4 regions of the Aeromonas simiae genome follow, and region 3 is predicted to be linked to each of the others. Evidence: predicted binding sites of a transcription regulator. Region 3 holds the regulator's gene; each other region holds the start of a gene.
What was found. The regulator sigma-54, encoded in region 3, starts transcription at its own class of promoters, with help from an activator protein. The targets are predictions, from matches to a motif close to TGGCACNGTTTTNGCTT.

Region 1 (4,902 bases), 1.9 Mb from region 3:
CGCCGCGCTCGATGCGCAGGTTGACCTGGGTCAGCGCCTCGAAGTAGCCGCGCTCAGTGGCAAAGCCCACCCCCAGATCGCTCATCTGCAAAAATGTGTTCATCCATCGCCTCCTGATTCAGCGCAGCGCCGCACGCTTGTCCCACGACCAGCGCTGCTGCAACGCCAGCATCAGGCGGTCAAGACCACAGCCGATGAGGCCGATGGTCAGCACCGCCACCATGATGCGGGCCAACGAGCTGGCGCCGCCGCTTTGAAACTCGTCCCACACGAACTTGCCGAGCCCTGGGTTCTGGGCCAGCATCTCGGCCGCGATCAGCACCATCCAGGCCACCCCTAGGGAGAGGCGCAGGCCGGTGAAGATCATCGGCAACGCCCCCGGCAGCACGATGCGGCGCACATGGGTCGGCCAGGAGAGGCGCAGCACCCGGCTGACGTTGCCCAGATCTGGATCGATCCCGCTCACCCCCACCGCCGTGTTGATCAAGGTCGGCCAGAGCGAGCACAGGGCCACGGTCGCCGCCGAGATGAGAAACGACTTGGAGAAGGCCGGATCGCCACTGGCGTAGAGGGCACTCACCACCAAGGTGATGAGCGGCAGCCAGGCGAGCGGCGAGATGGGTTTGAGCACCTGTACCAGCGGGTTGACCGCCTGATAGAGGCGCGGGTTCATGCCCAGCAGGATGCCGAGCGGCACCGCGATCAGGGTCGCCAGACCAAAGCCGAGCAGCACGGTACGCAGGCTGGTGAGCACTTGGCTAACGAAGGTGGGGCGCCCTGTGTAGGGCACCAGACGCACCGTGGCAGCCGGATCGGCGGCCAGCCGCTCGGCGTTGCGCTTGGCCTGGCGCGCCATGAAGGCCTGCTCGCGCTCGCGCTCGGCCAAAAACTCCTCGCCAAGCTGGCCGGCCTGGCTCAGGGTGGCGAGCGGGCCGGGCAGGGCGCCGAGCGAGGTGCTGACCTGGCCCGCCCCCCACTGCCACAGCAGCAGGAACAGGGCGCCGCCCAATAGGGGCCAGAGCAGGCCTTTGCAGAAGTTGAGGGTCATGTTGCGCTCCTTGTTCATTGCACCCGCTCATCGCCCTTGAGGCCGATGGGGAACTGGCTGAGGTAGTCATTGGGGCGGCGGCCATCGAAGCGGTGGCCGTCGATGAAGCCCGCATCCGGCGCCCGATAGCCGCTCTCGTTGGCAAAGTCGACAAACTCGTCGGCGTTGAACTTGCCCTCGGCCACCAGCGCCTCGGCGGCCTGACGGTAGACATCGGGGCGGTAGACGGCGCGGGCCACCTCGTCATACCAGGCGTCGCTCTGGCCAGTCGGGATCTGGCCCCAGCGGCGCATCTGGGTCAGCAGCCAGACCGCGTCCGAGTAGTAGGGGTAGCTCGCCTGATGGCGGAAAAAGAGGGTGAAGTCGGGGGCCGGGCGCTCGTCGCCCTTGCCGTAGCGGAAGGTGCCGGTCATGGAGGCGCGCAGCACCTGCTCGTCGGCCCCCACGTAGTCGGGGCGGGCCAGCAGCTTGGCCGCCTCGGCCCGGTTGCGGTTCTCCCCCTCGTCGAGCCAGCGGGCGGCGCGCAGCAGCGCCTTGATCAGCCGTACATGGGTGTTGGGGTAGCGCTCGGCGAACGTCCGGGTCACCCCCAGCACCTTCTCCGGGTTGGAGTGCCAGATCTCGGCATCGGTGATGACCGGCACCCCCAGCCCCTTGGCCAACGCCTGCTGGTTCCACGGCTCGCCGACGCTATAACCCATGATGGTGCCCGCCTCCAGGGTGGCCGGCATCTGCGGCGGCGGCGTGACCGAGAGCAGCACGTCGGCCTGGATCTGGCCCGCGTTGTCGCCGCGCGCCGGGGCGTAGAAGCCCGGATGCAGGCCGCCAGCCGCCAGCCAATAGCGCAGCTCGTAGTTGTGGGGGGAGACCGGAAACACCATGCCCATGTTGAACGGCTTGCCTTGGCTGCGGTACTGCGCCACCACCGGCTTGAGGGCCGCCGCGCTCACCGCGCCTGTCTGGCCGGCCAGCGCCGGCTGCATCTGCTGCCAGACTGCGTTTGCCACCGTGATGGCGTTGCCGTTGCGATCGAGAGAGAGCGCGGTGACCAGCTCGGCCTGAGTGCCGATGCCCACGTGGGCCGCCAGCGGCTGGCCGGCCAGCATCTGGGCGCCATCCAGCTCGCCGCCGATCACCCGATCGAGCAGCACCTTCCAGTTCGCCTGCGGCTCCAGAGTGACGTAGAGCCCCTCATCCTCGAAGAACCCCTTCTCGTAGGCCACCGCCAGCGGCGCCATGTCGGCCAGCTTGATAAAGCCAAGGCGCAGCGCCTCTTTCTCCGGCGGCCCCAACTCGGCGTGAGCCGATGTGCCCAGCAGCAGGGCACAGCACAGTGCCCCCCATATTCTCATGCGCATCACGCGTCCTCCCTGTGTGACGGCGGCGCCACCGCTGACGCCGTTGCCGGCGATGGAGCCAAAAAAAACGCCCCACCGATGCGGGATCGGTGGGGCGACGTTGCCCTGAGCCTGATGCGCTCAGGCGGCGGTTGTGTGAAGGTGCTCCCCGAAGGGCTGGCAGCCTTGTCTTGCTCTATGGCTTATTCACATTGCGTGCCAGCTTGTTCCTGTGGCGTCAGATTTGTGGGCTCACCCTGCTATCTGGCGCGCCACTGTGGGCCCCCTCGCCCATTTTCCGCTGAGGCGCGGGGCCAACTGCGCCAATTCGGGTCACCCCTGCACCAGTTTGGTCAGCGCCCCATCACCAGCAACAGTTGGCGCGCTAGGGTGGCCAGGCTCTTGCCCTGATCCATGGCGGTTCGGCGCAGCAGGCGGTAGGCCGCCTCCTCGTCGAGCCCGTGCTGGCGCATCAACTGCCCCTTGGCCTGCTCCACCAGCCGCCGCTCCTCGAGCTTTTGTTCCAGCGCCTGCTCGCGCTGGGCCCCCTCGGCCAGCATCTGTTGCAGCTGACGCGCTAGGGTCAGCCAGGATTCGATACGCTCCTGCTCGCCACAGCCGTGCGGCACCAGCCAGACCCCGCTGGCTAGCAGCGCCTCCTGCTCGGCGGCCCCGAGTCGGCTACAAAACAGCACCCGCGCCAACGCCGGGCGACCGGTCAGGGCAAGGCGGATGTCGGCGCTGTAGCGGCGGCAGCTCACCAGCAGGCCGTCGGCCGCCTCTTCGCGCAGCAGGGCATGGCGATCGAGGATGCGGGCGCGGTGGCCGTAGTGGCTACAGAGGGCGGCGAGGCGGTTGGCCTGCACCGGATCGTCGGCGTGGACAAGCAGCAGGGAGCGGCTTGCGCCGCTCTGCATTGTGCTAGGAGTCATGGTCTCTTCCGTGAGTGACATTGCTGATGGCTCGTCACGCAACATGGAGACCAACTTATTGAATCTACCCCCTTTTTATCTATCAGGGGGTAGAGGGGGAGAGCCGGATGGCAGCGCCTGACTCACCCCTGCTGGCAAGCCAGCAGGCGCGCCACCTCGGGCAGGCAGGTGCCGCAGTTGCTGCCGCAGCCGAGCAGGGCTTGCAGGCCGGCCACCTCGCCGATCCCCTGCTGTGCGATGGCATCGAGGATCTGCCGCTCGCTCACCCGCAGGCAGGAGCAAACCAGCCGGCTGGCACCGGCCAGCGCCTGATCCAAGGTGGCGATAAGGGCATCGGCCTGTAGCGGGGCGCCGAGCAGGCTGGCCAGGCTGTCGCTACGCACCTTCATGGGATCGGGCGTCACCAGCAGCAGGCTGGCGATCCGTCCCTGGGCCAGCTCGATGGCGAGCCATCCCTTGGCCTGGGGCAGCCGCAGCCAGTTGCCCCCGGCGCTCAGCCGAGCCCAGCAGGCGTCATCGCCTTCGCTCCAGCTCGCCAACCACTGGCACACCCCACCGCCGACGGCCCCCACCAGGGGACGCCGCGCCCACCAGTCGACCGGCACTCCCCACGCCTGCGGCCCGAGCCAGAGCCCCTGCCAGCGCAGGGGGCGCAGGCTCACCCGCACCGCCTCTTGCTTGAAGGCGGGCTGGCCCGAGAGGGGATCGACCCTAGGCGCCAGCAGGCGGTTGACCCCGCTGCCCGCGGCGTAGCTCTCGCTCCAGTGCATCGGCAAGAAGGCCTCCCCCTCGCGCAGCCCCTCGTCACGGGCCGCCAGGGCGTGGGCCTCCCCCTGGGCACTGCGCAGGTGCAGCAGGGCACCTGGCTCGGCCCCCAGCGCCAGCAGGCTGGCCGGCCCCAGCCGCAGGGTGGGCCAGGGCTCGGACTCTTGCAGCCGGGCCACGTGGCCGGTGCGGGTCATGGTGTGCCACTGATCGCGCAGCCGCCCCGAGTTGAGCAGCAGTGGCAACCCCTCACCGGGCGCGACCTGCAACGGCGCCGCGGGCGGCGCCGCCACCACCAGCCGGGCCCGACCATCGGCCGTGGCGAAGCGGCCATCGGCAAACAGCCGATCGCAGCCGTCGGGGTGTGCGGCGTTGACCGGCCAGCGAAGGGGGGTGAGCGCCTCATACTGCTCGCGGCTCAGGTGGGCCAGTGCCGAGATATCGAACTGGCGCGCCCCGTCGTTCTCAAAGCCCGAGAGGGCGGCATGCTCGCAGAAGATCTGCTGCTCGTGCTCATAGGGGAACGCCTCGGCAAAGCCCAGCCGGCGCGCCAGCTGGGTCAGCGCCCACCAGTCGGGACGCGCCTCGCCGGGCGGCGGCAGAAAGGCGCGCTGGCGACTGATGGTGCGCTCCGAGTTGGTGACCGTGCCCCCCTTCTCGCCCCAGGCGGCGGCTGGCAGCAGCAGGTGGGCCAGCCGGGCGGTGTCGGTGTCGGCGGTCACATCGGAGACCACCAGCAGCTCGCAGCGGGCCAGCGCCTCGCGCACCCGCAGCGAGTCGGGCAAGGAGACGGCGGGGTTGGTGCCGAGCACCCAGAGGG
Region 2 (4,902 bases), 130 kb from region 3:
CGTCACAGGGCTGACGCTGGAGGTCGTGGGGTGCCAGCTGGTGATCGGCCAGCGCTGCCAGGTCGAGTCGGCCTCGGGACAGCCGCTGATGGCCGAAGTCGTCGGCTTTAATCGCGATATAGCCTTCTTGATGCCGTTGCAACCGATGAGTGGCTTGTACGCGGGAGCCCGGGTGTTGCCGATCGACGGTGAGGAGATGCTGCACATTGGCACGCATCTGCTCGGCCGAGTGCTTGACGGCACATTGCAGCCACTGGATGGCCGCCCTCTTGAGCCGGCTGGCGAAAAAGTGGCCCTGTTTAACACCCCCCCCCAACCCTTTGCTTCGTACACCGGTCAGTGAGCCGCTCGATGTCGGCGTGCGCTCGATCAACGGGTTGCTGACGGTCGGGAAGGGGCAACGCCTTGGCCTGTTTGCAGGCTCAGGGGTGGGCAAGAGTATGCTGCTCGGCATGATGACGCGTAACACGACCGCCCAGATCGTGGTGGTGGGTCTCATCGGCGAGCGGGGACGTGAGGTGCGCGAATTTATCGAACATAGTCTGGGGGCGGAGGGCCTGGCCCGTTCTGTGGTCATTGCCGCCCCGGCCGACCAGTCCCCCCTGATGCGCTTGCGGGCTGCCCAGCTCTGCCACCGTATCGCCGAGTATTTCCGTGACAGCGGGCAGGACGTGTTGCTGCTGATGGATTCGTTGACCCGTTATGCCCAGGCACAGCGGGAGATTGCGCTGGCCATCGGTGAGCCGCCGGCCACGCGCGGTTACCCCCCTTCGGTGTTTAGCTTGCTGACCCAGCTGGTTGAGCGCGCCGGTAACGGTGAACATCCCGAAGGCAGCCTGAGCGCGTTTTATACCGTGCTGGCCGAAGGGGATGATCAGCAAGATCCCGTGGTGGATTCTGCGCGCGCCATCCTGGATGGCCACATAGTGTTGACCCGCCGCCTGGCAGAAGAGGGCCACTATCCGGCGATCGATATCGGCGCCTCAGTGAGCCGGGTGATGACCCAGATTGTGTCGCCTGAGTGGCATAAGCAGGCCGTACAGCTGCGGCAGTTGTGGGGGCGTTATCAGCAGGTGCGCGAGCTGCTGCCGCTCGGTGGCTATCAGGCTGGGGCGGATCCACAGATGGATGAGGCGGTGCGCTGTTACCCCCAGATTGCCGCCATGCTGCAACAAGGCATTCATGAGGCCTCCCCGCTGGGGAGTGTGTTGGAAGAGATGAAGCGAGCGGTAGGGCCATGCTAAAGCGTTACCTGACATTGCAGCAGCAACGACTCAATGACCTTGGTAAAGAGCGTCTGCGTTTACGCGAACAGGCGGACAAAGAAGCGCAAAGGGTCAGGAGTTTGCAAGAGTTGCAGGAGCGGTTACAGCGCCGTCCCGAGCGTTACCACTCTTTGTTGCTGCAAAACCAATTAAGGATGGGGCAACAGGTGCAACATCTGGTCGAGAGCCAACAGCAGCAAAGTGCGCTGGCCCAGCTGGATCTTGCCCATCATGAGACTCAACTTCGGCGGGAGTTTGGCAGGGTCAAAGGCTTGCAACAGGTGGTGGCTCGTCGCGATACCGAGGCGCAGCACAAAGCAGAGAGTCTGGCTCAGCGCCAGCTGGATGAACTGGCGACGCGGCGCTTTTTATTAAATTCCAAGGGATGACTCGCCATAGCTCGGCGTCTGCCCCAGCAGTCGACGAATCGTCTCAACCTGGCTGGCAAGGAGCTGTCCATTGCGCTCGTTCTTCTGCTTGCATTGCAGCAGCAGATTTTCCAGCCGCAACCACAGGGGTGAGAAGCGGGCCTGGATCGGGTCGGGCAACTGCTCGATCAGACGCGCCATTCCCCGCTCGTTGGGATCAAAGCCGAGCGCATTGAGCTGCTGGCTGCGCGTCTGCGCCTGTTGCTGGATCTCTTTCATCAGCTCGGTGTGATTGAGATTGAAACGGTTCAACCCTTCCACGTCATGCTGACCGAGCAACAGGTATTGCTCATCAAGCTGCACGCTGAGCTGTTGATAGCGCCCAACGTCTTGTTGGACGCCCTGAACCAGAGATTGCAGATATTGGCGACGCTTGTTCATCGGCAGTGCATCTCAATGATGGCGCGGCCAAGCGCGTCCATATCCAGCTCTAAGGTGCCTTCGGCCAGCGCGCGGCTGATTTGTTCCACCTTGTCCATATCCACGTCAGACAGTTCCTGCATGCGTTGATGAGCCTGTTCCAGTCCCTGTGCCTGCACGCTGATGTCAGCCTGGGCCGGAGCGGGGGTTTGTGCCGATGCGGTCATCGCGGCTGCTTCCTGACGGCGCGATTGGGCCGATTGCAGCAGGGAGGCATCGGTGCGTTGAATTTTCATAATGATGTCTGTCATTCCTGTGGGCCTATCAGCTATCAACGACCAGTTAAAACAATAACTTTAACATTGGGTCAGAATCGGGTCTCAACCTCCCCTGGGCCGCTAATCCAGGCCTGGATCTCTTTGCCCGATGAGAGGTTACGGACGCGAATCGCATCACCGCGTTGCCCCCCTTGTAACGCCTCGCCGCGCATGGAGGCGCTCAGGCCGCCAGTCCCGGCGCGAATGAGCACCTCGTCGCCTTTGTTCACCACCAGCTTCACTTGCAGATCATGCTCGCCGATGAGCTGGCCCGCCCGCATCCGGCGCGTCGTGGTGGCCCCCAATAAGTCGCGTGAATGGGGAATGATGCTGCGATGGATGCGGCTGACTTCCACCTGTTTTCCCATCACATCCGCCGCACCAATCTGATGGCCGCGCTCAATGTTGCGCGCGGCGCTCCAGACGGTGAGCCACACACTGACATCGACGCGCCCCCGCAGCTCCCACGCCGGCTGTGGGCAGCGGATCAAGTAGGGGCGGCGCCCGAACGGTTCCCGGTGTTGGCCGCCGGCGATCAGCTCCGGTGGCTGCTGGCAGGGGGGAAGTCCGGTGCCGGCGGGGGCCAGCCAGACGCGATACTCGGCTTCAACGTCCTGCCAACCTTGGTTGGCCGCGTAGTGCTCCAGCGTCTGGCGGGCATCCTCCTCGAGTTGCTGCTGCAACGTGGCATGTGTTGGGGGGCAGAGCAGCAGTTGGGCAAGCAACCACGGGAGTGATTTCCTCATGGGAAACATGACTTCCTCTTTGGCTTGTTTATTCGGGGTTAAACGATCAATTCCAGCAGCCCGATCAGCTCCATCCTTATTATTTTGTTGATTATTAAGGATAAATACTAACTGGCATGACTTTTGATTAAAGCCTGTCCATAGCATATGACAGGACGAATGATGAGTATCTCATTTGATCGCGCACTGGGGATACATCCCTATGCACTTGAGCTGCGCACCGAACGGGCGCGCATCCTCGCAGGTAACTTGGCTAACGTAGATACCCCCGGCTATCTGGCCCGTGATGTGGACTACAAGAGCATTCTGTCCCGGGTTGCCAGCCAGGTCGAGACGAGCCGCCAATCCGGCAGCGTCTCGATGAGCGAGCTGGATCACCCTCTGTACCGTGTGCCGGAGCAACCCTCTCTGGACGGTAACACCGCAGAACTGGGGGTCGAGCAGGGGAAGTTTGCCAATAACGCGATGGAATACCAAACCACGCTGGCCTTCCTCAACATGAAAATCACCGGTATCGCCAAGGCGATCGAGGGCCGTTAATCATGTCATTTAATCGTATTTATGACATCGCAGGCAGCGCCATGCGAGCCCAGACGGTACGGCTGGATACCGTGGCTTCTAACCTGGCCAATGTAGACAGCATGGCGGGCAGTGAGGAAGAGGCTTTCCGTGCCCTCAAACCCGTCTTCACCACCGTCTATAAGCGGGTGCAGGAGGCAGGGGGCTTGGGCGCCGCCGAGGTGTCCATCTCCGGTGTCGTCCAATCGGACCGTGCGGTAGAGAAGCGCCTAGAGCCGGATAACCCGCTCTCCGACGAACAAGGGTTCGTCTACCTCTCCAACGTCAATACGGTGGAAGAGATGGCCGACATGATGAGCGCCTCGCGCAACTTCGAGACCTCGGTCGAAGTCATGAACCGAATTAGCAGCATGCAGCAGGGGCTGTTGCGCCTTGGACAAGGATAAACAACATGAGTTTGGCTCCACTGAGTACGCTGGATACCGCCCGTAGCAACAGCCAGCGCACCGATAGCGCGATTGCCGCCAACGCCACTGACAACGCCAGCACCAACCGGGCGGCCACCGCCACGGCGACCAGCGGCAGCACCAACAACAATGGTGGTGTGGCGCTGCGCGATGAGTTTTTACAGATGATGGTGGCCCAGATCCAGAACCAGGATCCGACCAACCCTCTCGACGCCACCCAGTATGTCACCCAGCTGGCCCAGTTCAGCATGGTGGAAGGGGTGGAAAACCTGAAGGTATTGCAGCTGCGCTCGCTGGCCATGATGGACACCCAACAGGTGTTGCAGAGCACCACCCTGGTGGGCAAAGAGGTCATGGTTCCCGTCGAGACCATCACGCTGGATGAAGACAAGGCGCTGCGTGGCCAGATTGAACTGCCGGGCGACGCGACGGATCTCACGCTCACCGTATATGACGAGTTTGGTCAGGCCGTACAAACCAAAGAGTGGGGCGAAACGGCGGCCGGCATCATCGACTACGAGCTGGATGAGCTGCCCCCCGGTAAATACACCTTCGAGGTTAAAGCCAGCAGTGATTCCCTGGCGGTACAACCCAAGAACTACACGGCGAGCACGGTCGAGCGAGTCAGCCTGCCTGGCGATGGCTCGATCATGCTCCATGTCACCGGCCTCAGTGAGGACGTATCCCTTTATAGCGCTGTCGAATTCGGACAGGCGAATTAATTAAGTCAAGGAAATCGGAATGTCATTCAATATCGGACTCAGTGGTCTGCGCTCTGTAAACCAGGAGCTTGGGGTCAT
Region 3 (4,902 bases):
CAGCACCTCGATATTGCCCCCCTGCGCCGACTCCAGCATCAACATGGCGATAATGCTGTTGGCTTCCGCCTCGACACCGGCCTCATTGCGCAGCAGCACCTGGGCGTCAAACTTCTGCACCAGCTCAAAGAGCATGATCGCAGGCCTGGCATGCATTCCCAGCTTGTTTCTAACCTCGACCGAGGCATGCAGCGTCATGCCCCCTCCTTGCTCTTATCGAGGGTACGGTGGCGGATCTGCACATTCTTGCCCAGAGCACGGAAAGAGGAGGCCAACTGCTCGGCGATGAACACCGAGCGATGCTGACCACCGGTACAACCGATCCCGACCGTCAGATAGCTGCGGTTATTACGCTCCAGATGAGGGAGCCAGGTAGCCAGCATGTTCTCGATCTGTAAGGTGAACTGCATCACGTCGGGTTGGCTGGCGAGGTAACGGGCAACCGGCTCATCCTTGCCCGTGTAGGGCTTGAGCTCGGGGATCCAGTGCGGGTTCGGTAAAAAACGGGCATCGAAGACGAAGTCAGCATCCTTCGGGATCCCGTATTTGAAACCAAACGACTCGAACACCAGTACCAGCTCATTCTCCTTCTTGCCGAGTACCCGTGTCTTGATGAGTTCGCTCAGATCGTGAATGCTGAGGTTGGTCGTATCGATGCGCAGGTCTGCGGTGGAGGAGAGCGGAGCCAGCAGGTGGGTCTCCTTGCGGATCGCCTCATCCAGTGAAAGGTGATCACGTGACAGGGGGTGCAGACGGCGGCTCTCGCCATAGCGCTTGAGCAGAGTGGTGTTCTCGGCATCGAAGAAGAAACTGATGTACTCTACCCGCCCATCGCCACGCACCTGTTGCAACAGGTTCTCCAGCTTGTCTGAGGTGGCAGGCAAGTTGCGCACATCGATACTGACGGCCAGCCGGTCGTATTGCCCCTCCACTGCCACGATCAACTGTGGCAACAGATTGACGGGCAAGTTGTCGACACAGTAGTAGCCAAGATCCTCCAGCACCCGCAGAGCCACGGTCTTGCCAGAGCCGGAACGCCCACTGACGACGATGAGTTGCATACTTTCCTCCTCAGAATGCAGGTGGTGAAACGGCGACCAACCAGGGATCAGGCCGAAATCATGATCTGGTAGAGTTCTTCATCACTGCCCGCTTGGCGCAATTGGCGGCAAATCGCCTTATCACCAAGCCGGGAGGCCATCAAGGAAAGGGTCTTCAGGTGCTGCTTGCACTCGCTCTCGGGTACCAGCAGGGCAAACAGGAGATCGACAGGCTGGTTGTCGACCGAATCAAAAGGAATGGGCTCTGCGAAGGTCATCAACACGGCGGTCGGCGGGAACTCGTCATCAATGCGGCCGTGCGGGATTGCGATACCAGCACCGATGCCGGTACTTCCCATCTTTTCACGGGCCAGCAGGCACTCAAAAAGAGCCTGTCGGGAAGTGCCGAGGTGATCGGCGGCTAGCTCGCTGATGAGTTCCAGAGCGCGCTTCTTACTACTACAAGGGACTGCACTCTTGGTACAGTCCCTGCTCAATATGTGTTCCAGTTGCATGTTATTTTTGCTGTAGCTTGTCTTTGTGTTTGATGATCTGCCGATCCAGCTTATCAATCAAGGTATCGATGGCTGCATACATATCGGCATGTTCGGAATTAGCGAAAACCTCGCCCCCGTTGACGTGCAGCTTGGCTTCGGCAATCTGCTTGAGTTTTTCAACGTTAAGAACCACATGGACGTTATTGATATGGTCGAAATGGCGCTCCAGCCGGGCAAACTTGCCGGTGACATAATCACGCAATGCTTCAGTGATCTCTACATGGTGTCCAGTCAGGTTGATTTGCATAACGTCTTCCTTATGTTGTGCCTACACCAGGCGCTTGCGCTGATTAGATGGTGGGATCATGAGGGACTCGCGATATTTGGCGATGGTCCGTCTTGCCACCATGATCCCCTGCTCCGCTAACAGATCGGTGATCTTGCTGTCACTGAGCGGCTTAGCAGGGTTTTCGGCCGTCACCAGCTTCTTGATCAAAGCCCTGATGGCGGTCGATGAACACTCTCCTCCCCCTTCGGTGTTGACGTGGCTCGAGAAGAAATATTTGAGCTCGAAAATACCGCGTGGGGTATGCATATATTTTTGGGTAGTCACCCGTGAGATGGTCGACTCATGCATCTCGACCGCCTCGGCAATATCGTTGAGTACCATGGGCTTCATCGCCTCTTCACCGTACTCAAAAAAACCTTGTTGCTGTTCTACGATACAACTCGCCACTTTGAGCAGAGTATCGTTGCGGCTCTCCAGGCTCTTGATAAACCAGCGAGCTTCTTGCAGGTGAGAGCGGATGAATTGGGTATCTGAGCTGTTGCGGGCACTTCGTGCCATGGCCGCATAGGTCTCGTTGACCCGGATGCGCGGGGCGCTATCCGGATTAAGCTCGACCACCCATTTGCTCCCCTTCTTCACCACGGACACATCTGGGATCACGTACTGGGAATCCCCCTGCACCACGCTGTTACCAGGGCGAGGCTCCAGCTGCTGGATCAGATCCAGCACCTCCTTGAGATCGCTTTCTTTAAGCCGAGTCTTGCGGGCTAGCGTCCGGTAGTCCCTGGCACCTAGCAGATCCATATGATGGGTGACCACCTCAATGGCCTCCTTGAGCCAGGGCAGGTCTGGTGCAAACTGCCCCAGTTGGATCAACAGGCACTCCTGCACAGAACGGGCGGCCACCCCAACCGGGTCAAAACGCTGTACTCGCTTGAGCACAGCTTCCACCTCGTCCATCTCCACATCGTACTCATCCGAGCTGACTGCCGTATGAATATCCTCAAGGGAGACGGTCAGGTAGCCGGACTCATCCACTGCGTCGATAATTGCCAGCGCAATGGCGGCATCCACATCAGAAAACGGGGTTAATCGCATCTGCCACAGCAGATAATCCTGCAAGTTTTCGGTCGTTTCCCCTTGGTAGACAGAATCTTCACCATCGAAACTGGGGGCAGCGAGCTGCGCCGTACCGGCCGAGTAGATCTCATCCCACGTCGTATCGACCGGCAACTCATCGGGCATTTGTTCCTGTGACATGGCCTCTGAAGAGTCCATCTGGCTGTTATCAGAGGCACTGTCGAGGGAGGTGACATCAGGTTCGACTTCTTCCTGCTCCAGCAAGGGGTTACTCTCGAGGGCTTGCTGGATTTCCTGCTGAAGTTCCAGGGTGGAGAGCTGGAGCAGACGAATTGCTTGTTGTAGTTGTGGCGTCATGGTCAACTGCTGACCCAGACGCAACTGCAGTGTCGGCTTCATCTATGTTGGAATATCCTTATTGTTCAGCGCTCGGGCCCGGGGCTTCCCCCTTACTATAGACTGAATTGATCACCCAGATAGACCCGCTTGACCTGCTCATCCGCCAGGATCTCGCTCGGTGTTCCCTCCGCTATCATCTTGCCGTGACTGACGATATAGGCCTTCTCACACACATCCAGAGTCTCTCTGACATTGTGGTCGGTGATCAAGACACCCAAGCCGCGATCCTTGAGGTGCTGGATGATCTTCTTGATATCAATCACAGAAATCGGATCCACGCCAGCAAAGGGCTCATCAAGCAAAATGAAACGAGGATCGGCCGCCAGCGCACGGGCGATCTCCACCCGGCGACGCTCACCACCAGAGAGGCTCTGACCCAGGCTATCGCGGATATGGGTGATGTTGAACTCCTCAAGCAGTTGCTCAACATTCTCCTCCCGCTGCGCACGGGTCAACTCCTTACGGGTTTCCATTACCCCCATCAGATTGTCAAACACCGACAGACGGCGAAAGATGGAGGCTTCCTGTGGCAGATAACCGATACCGTTACGTGCTCGTTCGTGCATGGGTTGGGTACTGATGTCGCGCTCATCAATAGTGATGCAGCCTTCATCCCGCTGTACCAGCCCCACTATCATGTAAAAAGAGGTGGTCTTACCGGCGCCGTTCGGACCAAGCAACCCCACGATCTGGCCGGTTCCCACTTCGAGGCTCACTTCGCTGACAACCTGACGCCCCTTGTAGCTCTTTTGCAGGCCAACTGCTTTCAATACCGCCATCTGTGATTACTCCTTCTTGCCATTGGTTGGCTTGTCGAAGCTTTCCATCTGATCCGGCAGGAAGACCGTCTTGACCCTGGAGTTCTGCTGATTGCTCTCCGCCACCATCTTCTGTTTGACGATGTCGTACCGTATCACATCACCGTTGATCTGGCTGTCTTCCTGCTTGAGCTGGCCCTTTCCAGTGATGGTCACCAAGCGCTTCTTAAGCTCGTAGCGGATGGTGTCGCCATGGGCGTTGACCGGCTTACCGTTATCGAGGATCTGAAAGAAGGTGGCGGGCTTGCCGTAGGCGGTCATCACCTCGGACCCTTTCTCACCACTGCGCACCACCACCACCTTATCGGCTTTGATCTTGATGGTACCCTGATTGATGGTCACATCCTGATTGAAGGTGAGGCGGTTATCCTGCAACTCGGCTGTCTGAGTCACCGCATCCACATAGACCGGCTCGGAGAAGTCGGACTGCTTGGCCTGCAAAGCGCCACAGCAGAGCAGGGCCGCCAGGGCCAGGTTAGCGTTTTTCATTGAAATAGATCGCATGACTCTGTTCCAGTAATTCAAAGTAACGGGTATTCAGGTTGCCGCGCAGGCCGACCCCCTGAGTCTGGAAGGAGGGGCCAACCACCAGAACCTGCTTGTTGCTGCGCACGTCCTGGTTGGTCAGATCCAACTCCATGTATTCGGTATCCAAGGTTTTGACAAAACTATCCGGCAGCAGACCATCGGCATGCACTTCATTACGCAGCACGGCGCTGTCGTTGGCATTCCATACCCCTTCCTTGGCTTTCACTCGCCACTCGGGAACGCCGCTTTCG
Region 4 (4,902 bases), 1.8 Mb from region 3:
GCATCAGCAACCTGAATATCTTCCGGAACACGCTGACCGTCGGTCACATAGCTGACCGGCAGCGCATTCTGGATACATACGTTAATCACTTCCCCCAGATTGAGGCTCTCATCAATCTTGGTCAGGATGCAGCCACTGAGCGGGATCCGCTTGAAATGATCGACCGCCTCCTGCATCACCCTGCGTTGGGCAGTGGCCGCCATCACCAGATAGCTGCGAATACGCACCTTGGCGTGTTTGACCAGGGTATCGAGCTGCTCGGTCAGACGGATGTCACGCTGCCCCATCCCCGCGGTATCGATGAGCACCAACCGACGGTGGCGAAATTGATAGAGCGCCGCAGCCAACTCTTCGGCATCGCGCACCTGGCGTACCGGGCACCCCATGATACGCCCATATGTCTGCAACTGCTCGTGGGCACCAATGCGATAGTTGTCGGTCGTGATCAGCGCCACCTGTTCGGCACCGTATTTCATGGCAAAGCGAGCGGCCAGTTTGGCAATCGTGGTGGTCTTACCCACCCCGGTCGGGCCAAGCAGCGCCACCGCCCCCCCTTGGCGCAGGATTTCGTCATCCCCCACCTTGAGCTGAGTCGTCAGTATCTCTGCTAACTGGGCCATGGCCTGATGCAGCGGCATATCTTCCGGGATGATCCCCGCCAACTGATCGGCAAACGCATCCTCGAACCCTATCTTTTTAAGCTCCTTGATGAGCAGGGCCCGCATTGGCTCACGACGCTCCACCTCCTGCCACATCAGACCGGAAATCTGATGCTCAAGCAGCTTGCGGATGCTGGCCATCTCGTTACGCATCCCCTCCAGCTCGCGATCCCGACTCTGTTCACGCGTGGCCTGAGCCGGGCGGGTGGGTGATCGAGGCGCCGCACTCGGCGCACTCTTAGGCGCAGCGGGTGCTTCCCACTGCGCCTGTTCGGCCAGCGTTTTGGGGGCACCGTTGTTGCCCGCCGCAGGGCGAGCGCCCTGGCCGTTGATCTGTTGTTGACGCGCCAGCAGGGCCGCCAAACTGTCGGCGTAGTGCTCCTCTTTTGACGGTGACGGTTTTGCGGTCGTCATCTGGCGGGCCGTCGACGAAATATTGACGCGCTCCTCTCCGAGCGCAGCACGAGCGGGGGCAGGCTCACGCGATGGCACCAGTTGGGCTTGATAGTCGACCGCAGCGACTATCTCCACCCCTCCGGTCACCTTCTTGTTGGACATGATCACCGCGTCTGGCCCGAGTGTCTCTTTGACCTCGGCCAGCGCCGTTCTCATGTCCTTGGCAAAAAACCGCTTAATCTTCACCTGTCATCTCCGCTCACTGGTTCTGCCCGACCGCACTGACGATACGGATCTGCTTGTCGTCAGGGACTTCCTGGTAGGACAGGACACGCAATCCCGGGATCGCATTTTTCACGAACCGCGCCAGGGTATTGCGCAAGATACCCGAGGTCAGCAACACGGCGGATTGCCCTTCCAGCTCAAGACGCTGGGAGGCATCGGCGAGCGAGCGTTGCATCCGCTCTGCCAGCCCCGGCTCAATGCCGGCTCCTTCGTTGCCACCTGCCTGCAAAGATTGATGCAATATGCGTTCCAATTCTGGTGCCAAGGTGATGACAGCCAGCTCGCTCTCGCCGCCCGTGATCTCTTGCACAATCAAGCGGCGCAGGGCGATACGGCAGGCGGCGGTCAGCACGTCCGGATCCTGACTGCGCGGGGCATATTCGACCAGGGTCTGCAATATGGTGCGCATATCGCGGATCGGCACCCCTTCGGTCAGCAGGTTCTGCAACACCTTGACCAGGTTGCCCATGCTGATCACCTCCGGAACCAGACCATCGACCAGCTTGGCCTGATGCTTGGCCACCAGATCCAGCAGTTGCTGCGCCTCGTCATGACCCAGCAGCAAGGAGGCATGGCTGGCGAGGATCTGGCTCAGATGGGTGGCCACCACGGTCGACGCATCGACCACCGTATAGCCCAGCGTCTGAGCATGGGAGACCTGATCCCGGCCGATCCACACAGCCTCTAGCCCGAAGGCAGGATCGCGCGCCTCAATGCCCGAGAGCGTACCAAAAACCTGGCCCGGATTGATCGCCATCTCCTTGTCCTGATAGATGCTGGCCTCTCCCGTGGTGACCCCCATCAGGGTGATACGGTACTGATTCGGCGGCAGATCCAGATTGTCGCGGATATGCACCGGCGGCACCAGAAAACCGAGATCTTGAGAGAGCTTTTTGCGCACCCCCTTGATGCGGTTGAGTAGCTCTCCTCCTTGGGCGCGATCGACCAGCGGGATCAGCTGATAACCCACCTCAAGGCCGATGATGTCGACCGGCATCACATCATCCCAGCTCAGTTCGCGTGGCTCATGGGATGGATGCGCCTCACCGCTGCCCTTCTCCTGCTTGGGCTGCGCCGCGCGGCGCTGCTCCAGCTTGAGCAGCCACCACGAGATGCCGGCACACAACAACCCGAGAGAGAGAAACGCAAAGTGGGGCATACCCGGTACCACCCCCATCACCAGCAAGATGGCGGAGGTGATGATCAGTGACTTCGGATTGCTAAACAGCTGGCCCAACATGGCCTGACCCATGTCCTGATCGGTGTTCTGACGGGTGACGATAAGCGCCGCCGCGATGGAGAGCAGCAGCGAAGGGATCTGGGCCACCAGGCCGTCGCCGATGGTGAGCAGGGTGTAGATGCGGGTGGCATCGCCGAAGCTCATGGCGTGCTGCACCATGCCGATGATGAAGCCACCGATGATGTTGATAAACAGGATCATGATGCCGGCGATGGCATCCCCTTTGACGAACTTGGAGGCACCGTCCATCGAGCCGTAGAAGTCCGCCTCCGAAGTCACTTCATGGCGACGCTTCTTGGCCTCCTCCTGATTGATGAGACCGGCGTTGAGATCCGCGTCGATGGCCATCTGCTTGCCGGGCATGGCATCCAGGGTGAAACGGGCGCTCACTTCCGAGATCCGCCCCGCCCCCTTGGTGACCACCACGAAGTTAATGATCATCAGGATGAGGAAGACGATGAGACCGACCGCGTAGTTGCCACCGATGACCACAGAGCCGAACGCCTCAATGACGTGGCCGGCCGCATCCGGGCCATTATGGCCCTCCAGCAGCACCACCCGGGTCGAGGCGACGTTGAGCGCCAATCGCAGCAAGGTCGCGATCAGCAGCACGGTGGGGAAGGCGGCAAAATCGAGGGGGCGCCGGGTGTAAACCGCCACCAGCAGCACCACCATGGCCAGCGCTATGTTGAACGAGAAGAGAATGTCGAGCAGCATGGCCGGCATCGGCAGCACCACCATGCCCAGCGCGGCCAGCACCAGCAGGGGCGTCCCCAGCCCCTTGCTCACCATGCCACGATACCCTTTAAGCCGGGTCAGCACCTGCGTCATTTCCATCTGCGGTCACGCTTTGCCATCAATACGATAGACAATCCAAAGCAAGAACCATTCCATTAAGATAAGAGGATGAATACAAACAGCTTTTTCTTGCAGCGTCAGAAGTTTGTCAACGCCTGAGCTCATCCGGTATCGGCAGATCCGGCGCCAGCGGCCGCGGTCGCTGCCCCTTGCCACGGCGAAACGCCCTGAGCTGGTAAACATAGGCCAGCACCTGGGCCACGGCGGCAAACAACCCCTCGGGGATCTCCCGGCCCAGCTCGGTGCTGTGATAGATGGCGCGGGTCAACGCCGGCGCCGGCAGCACGGGGATCTGATACTCGCGGGCAATCTCGCGGATCTTCATCGCCACCTCGTCGACCCCCTTGGCCACCACCTTGGGGGCCGCCTTGGGCTGTTTGGGATCGTACTTGAGCGCCACCGAGTAGTGGCTCGGGTTGGTGATCACCACATCCGCCTTGGGCACGTCGACCATCATGCGCCGGTTGGCCATCTCCATCTGCAAACGACGGATCCGCCCCTTCACCTCGGGCTTGCCCTCGCTGTCACGAAACTCGTCTTTGACCTCCTGCTTGGTCATCTTGAGCTGGCGCATGTGGTTCCACTGCTGGAACGGCACGTCGATGGCGACAATCGGCAGCAGCGAGCAGCACAGTACCACCACCATCCACAGCAGCAACTCCAGCGCATCGATGACACCGCCAGGAAACCCCTCGAAAGAGAGGTTCATCAGGTGCTCGAATTGACTCGAAAGCAACCACCAGGCAAACAGGGCGATGAAGAGCACCTTGGCAATGGACTTGATCAGCTCCACCAGTGACTGCACCCCGAACATCCGCTTGAGGCCGCTGAGGGGATTGAGCTTGCTGAACTTGGGGGCCATCGCCTCACTCGAGAAGTTAAAGCCCCCCATCAGGATGTTGCCGGCAAAGGCCGCCAGCGCTACCAGCAAGAAGAGCAGGCCAAGCGGCGCCATCATCTGCCGCAGCAAGGTGGCCAGCAGATCGCCCATGGCATAAGGGTCAAACACCTGATCCCGCTGCAAGCTAAAACCGGTCTTGAAGACCTTGATCAAGGCGCCGGCGAGCGTCTCTTTCAACATCAGCAGGGCAAAACAGGCCGAAAGCAGCACCGCCGCCGTGCCCAGCTCTCGCGAGCGGGGGATCTGCCCCTTCTCGCGCGCCTGTTGCAGTCGTTTACCTGTGGGTAGCTCCGAGCGCTCCTGATCGGTTTCAGCCACTGATGCCTCCCGGGCAGCTGATGCCAATGATTTGGCACTCCACCTCCTGCACCTGCTGCCAGAGGCGGCCGAAGTGATCGGTGAAGCTGCCGAGGGTGAGCCAGAGGATGAACAGGCCGGCGATCATGCTGACCGCAAAACCGATACTGAAGACGTTGAGCTGCGGCGCTGCCCGGGTCATCACCCCGAACGAGAAGTTGATGAGCAGCAGGGCGATGATGGCCGAGAGCGAGATAAGCAGCGCC

Region 1: FE240_RS04530 (CmpA/NrtA family ABC transporter substrate-binding protein) is a predicted target of sigma-54. The motif match lies at 2,591-2,607, and genes of this name have one in related genera.
Region 2: flgB (flagellar basal body rod protein FlgB) is a predicted target of sigma-54. The motif match lies at 3,229-3,245, and genes of this name have one in related genera.
Region 4: flhA (flagellar biosynthesis protein FlhA) is a predicted target of sigma-54. The motif match lies at 3,457-3,473, and genes of this name have one in related genera.

Annotation. Positions count from the first base shown of each region.
Region 1 covers NZ_CP040449.1:945,181-950,082, reverse strand. Annotated here, with positions in the region: gene FE240_RS04540 (ABC transporter ATP-binding protein) at 1-103, opposite strand, end outside; gene FE240_RS04535 (ABC transporter permease) at 119-1,048, opposite strand; gene FE240_RS04530 (CmpA/NrtA family ABC transporter substrate-binding protein) at 1,063-2,406, opposite strand; gene FE240_RS04525 (ANTAR domain-containing response regulator) at 2,739-3,317, opposite strand; gene FE240_RS04520 (nitrate reductase) at 3,440-4,902, opposite strand, start outside.
Region 2 covers NZ_CP040449.1:3,150,577-3,155,478, reverse strand. Annotated here, with positions in the region: partial or broken gene lfiI (lateral flagellar FliI-like assembly ATPase LfiI) at 1-1,244, shown strand, start outside; gene FE240_RS15050 (flagellar FliJ family protein) at 1,238-1,654, shown strand; gene flgN (flagellar export chaperone FlgN) at 1,637-2,074, opposite strand; gene flgM (flagellar biosynthesis anti-sigma factor FlgM) at 2,071-2,349, opposite strand; gene flgA (flagellar basal body P-ring formation chaperone FlgA) at 2,421-3,116, opposite strand; gene flgB (flagellar basal body rod protein FlgB) at 3,279-3,656, shown strand; gene flgCL (lateral flagellar basal body rod protein FlgCL) at 3,659-4,081, shown strand; gene FE240_RS15020 (flagellar hook assembly protein FlgD) at 4,087-4,824, shown strand; gene flgE (flagellar hook protein FlgE) at 4,844-4,902, shown strand, end outside.
Region 3 covers NZ_CP040449.1:3,023,556-3,028,457, forward strand. Annotated here, with positions in the region: gene npr (PTS phosphocarrier protein NPr) at 1-198, opposite strand, end outside; gene rapZ (RNase adapter RapZ) at 195-1,061, opposite strand; gene ptsN (PTS IIA-like nitrogen regulatory protein PtsN) at 1,109-1,555, opposite strand; gene hpf (ribosome hibernation promoting factor) at 1,557-1,844, opposite strand; gene FE240_RS14370 (RNA polymerase factor sigma-54) at 1,866-3,305, opposite strand; gene lptB (LPS export ABC transporter ATP-binding protein) at 3,359-4,084, opposite strand; gene lptA (lipopolysaccharide transport periplasmic protein LptA) at 4,091-4,612, opposite strand; gene lptC (LPS export ABC transporter periplasmic protein LptC) at 4,599-4,902, opposite strand, start outside.
Region 4 covers NZ_CP040449.1:1,263,119-1,268,020, reverse strand. Annotated here, with positions in the region: gene flhF (flagellar biosynthesis protein FlhF) at 1-1,301, opposite strand, end outside; gene flhA (flagellar biosynthesis protein FlhA) at 1,315-3,417, opposite strand; gene flhB (flagellar biosynthesis protein FlhB) at 3,527-4,657, opposite strand; gene fliR (flagellar biosynthetic protein FliR) at 4,650-4,902, opposite strand, start outside.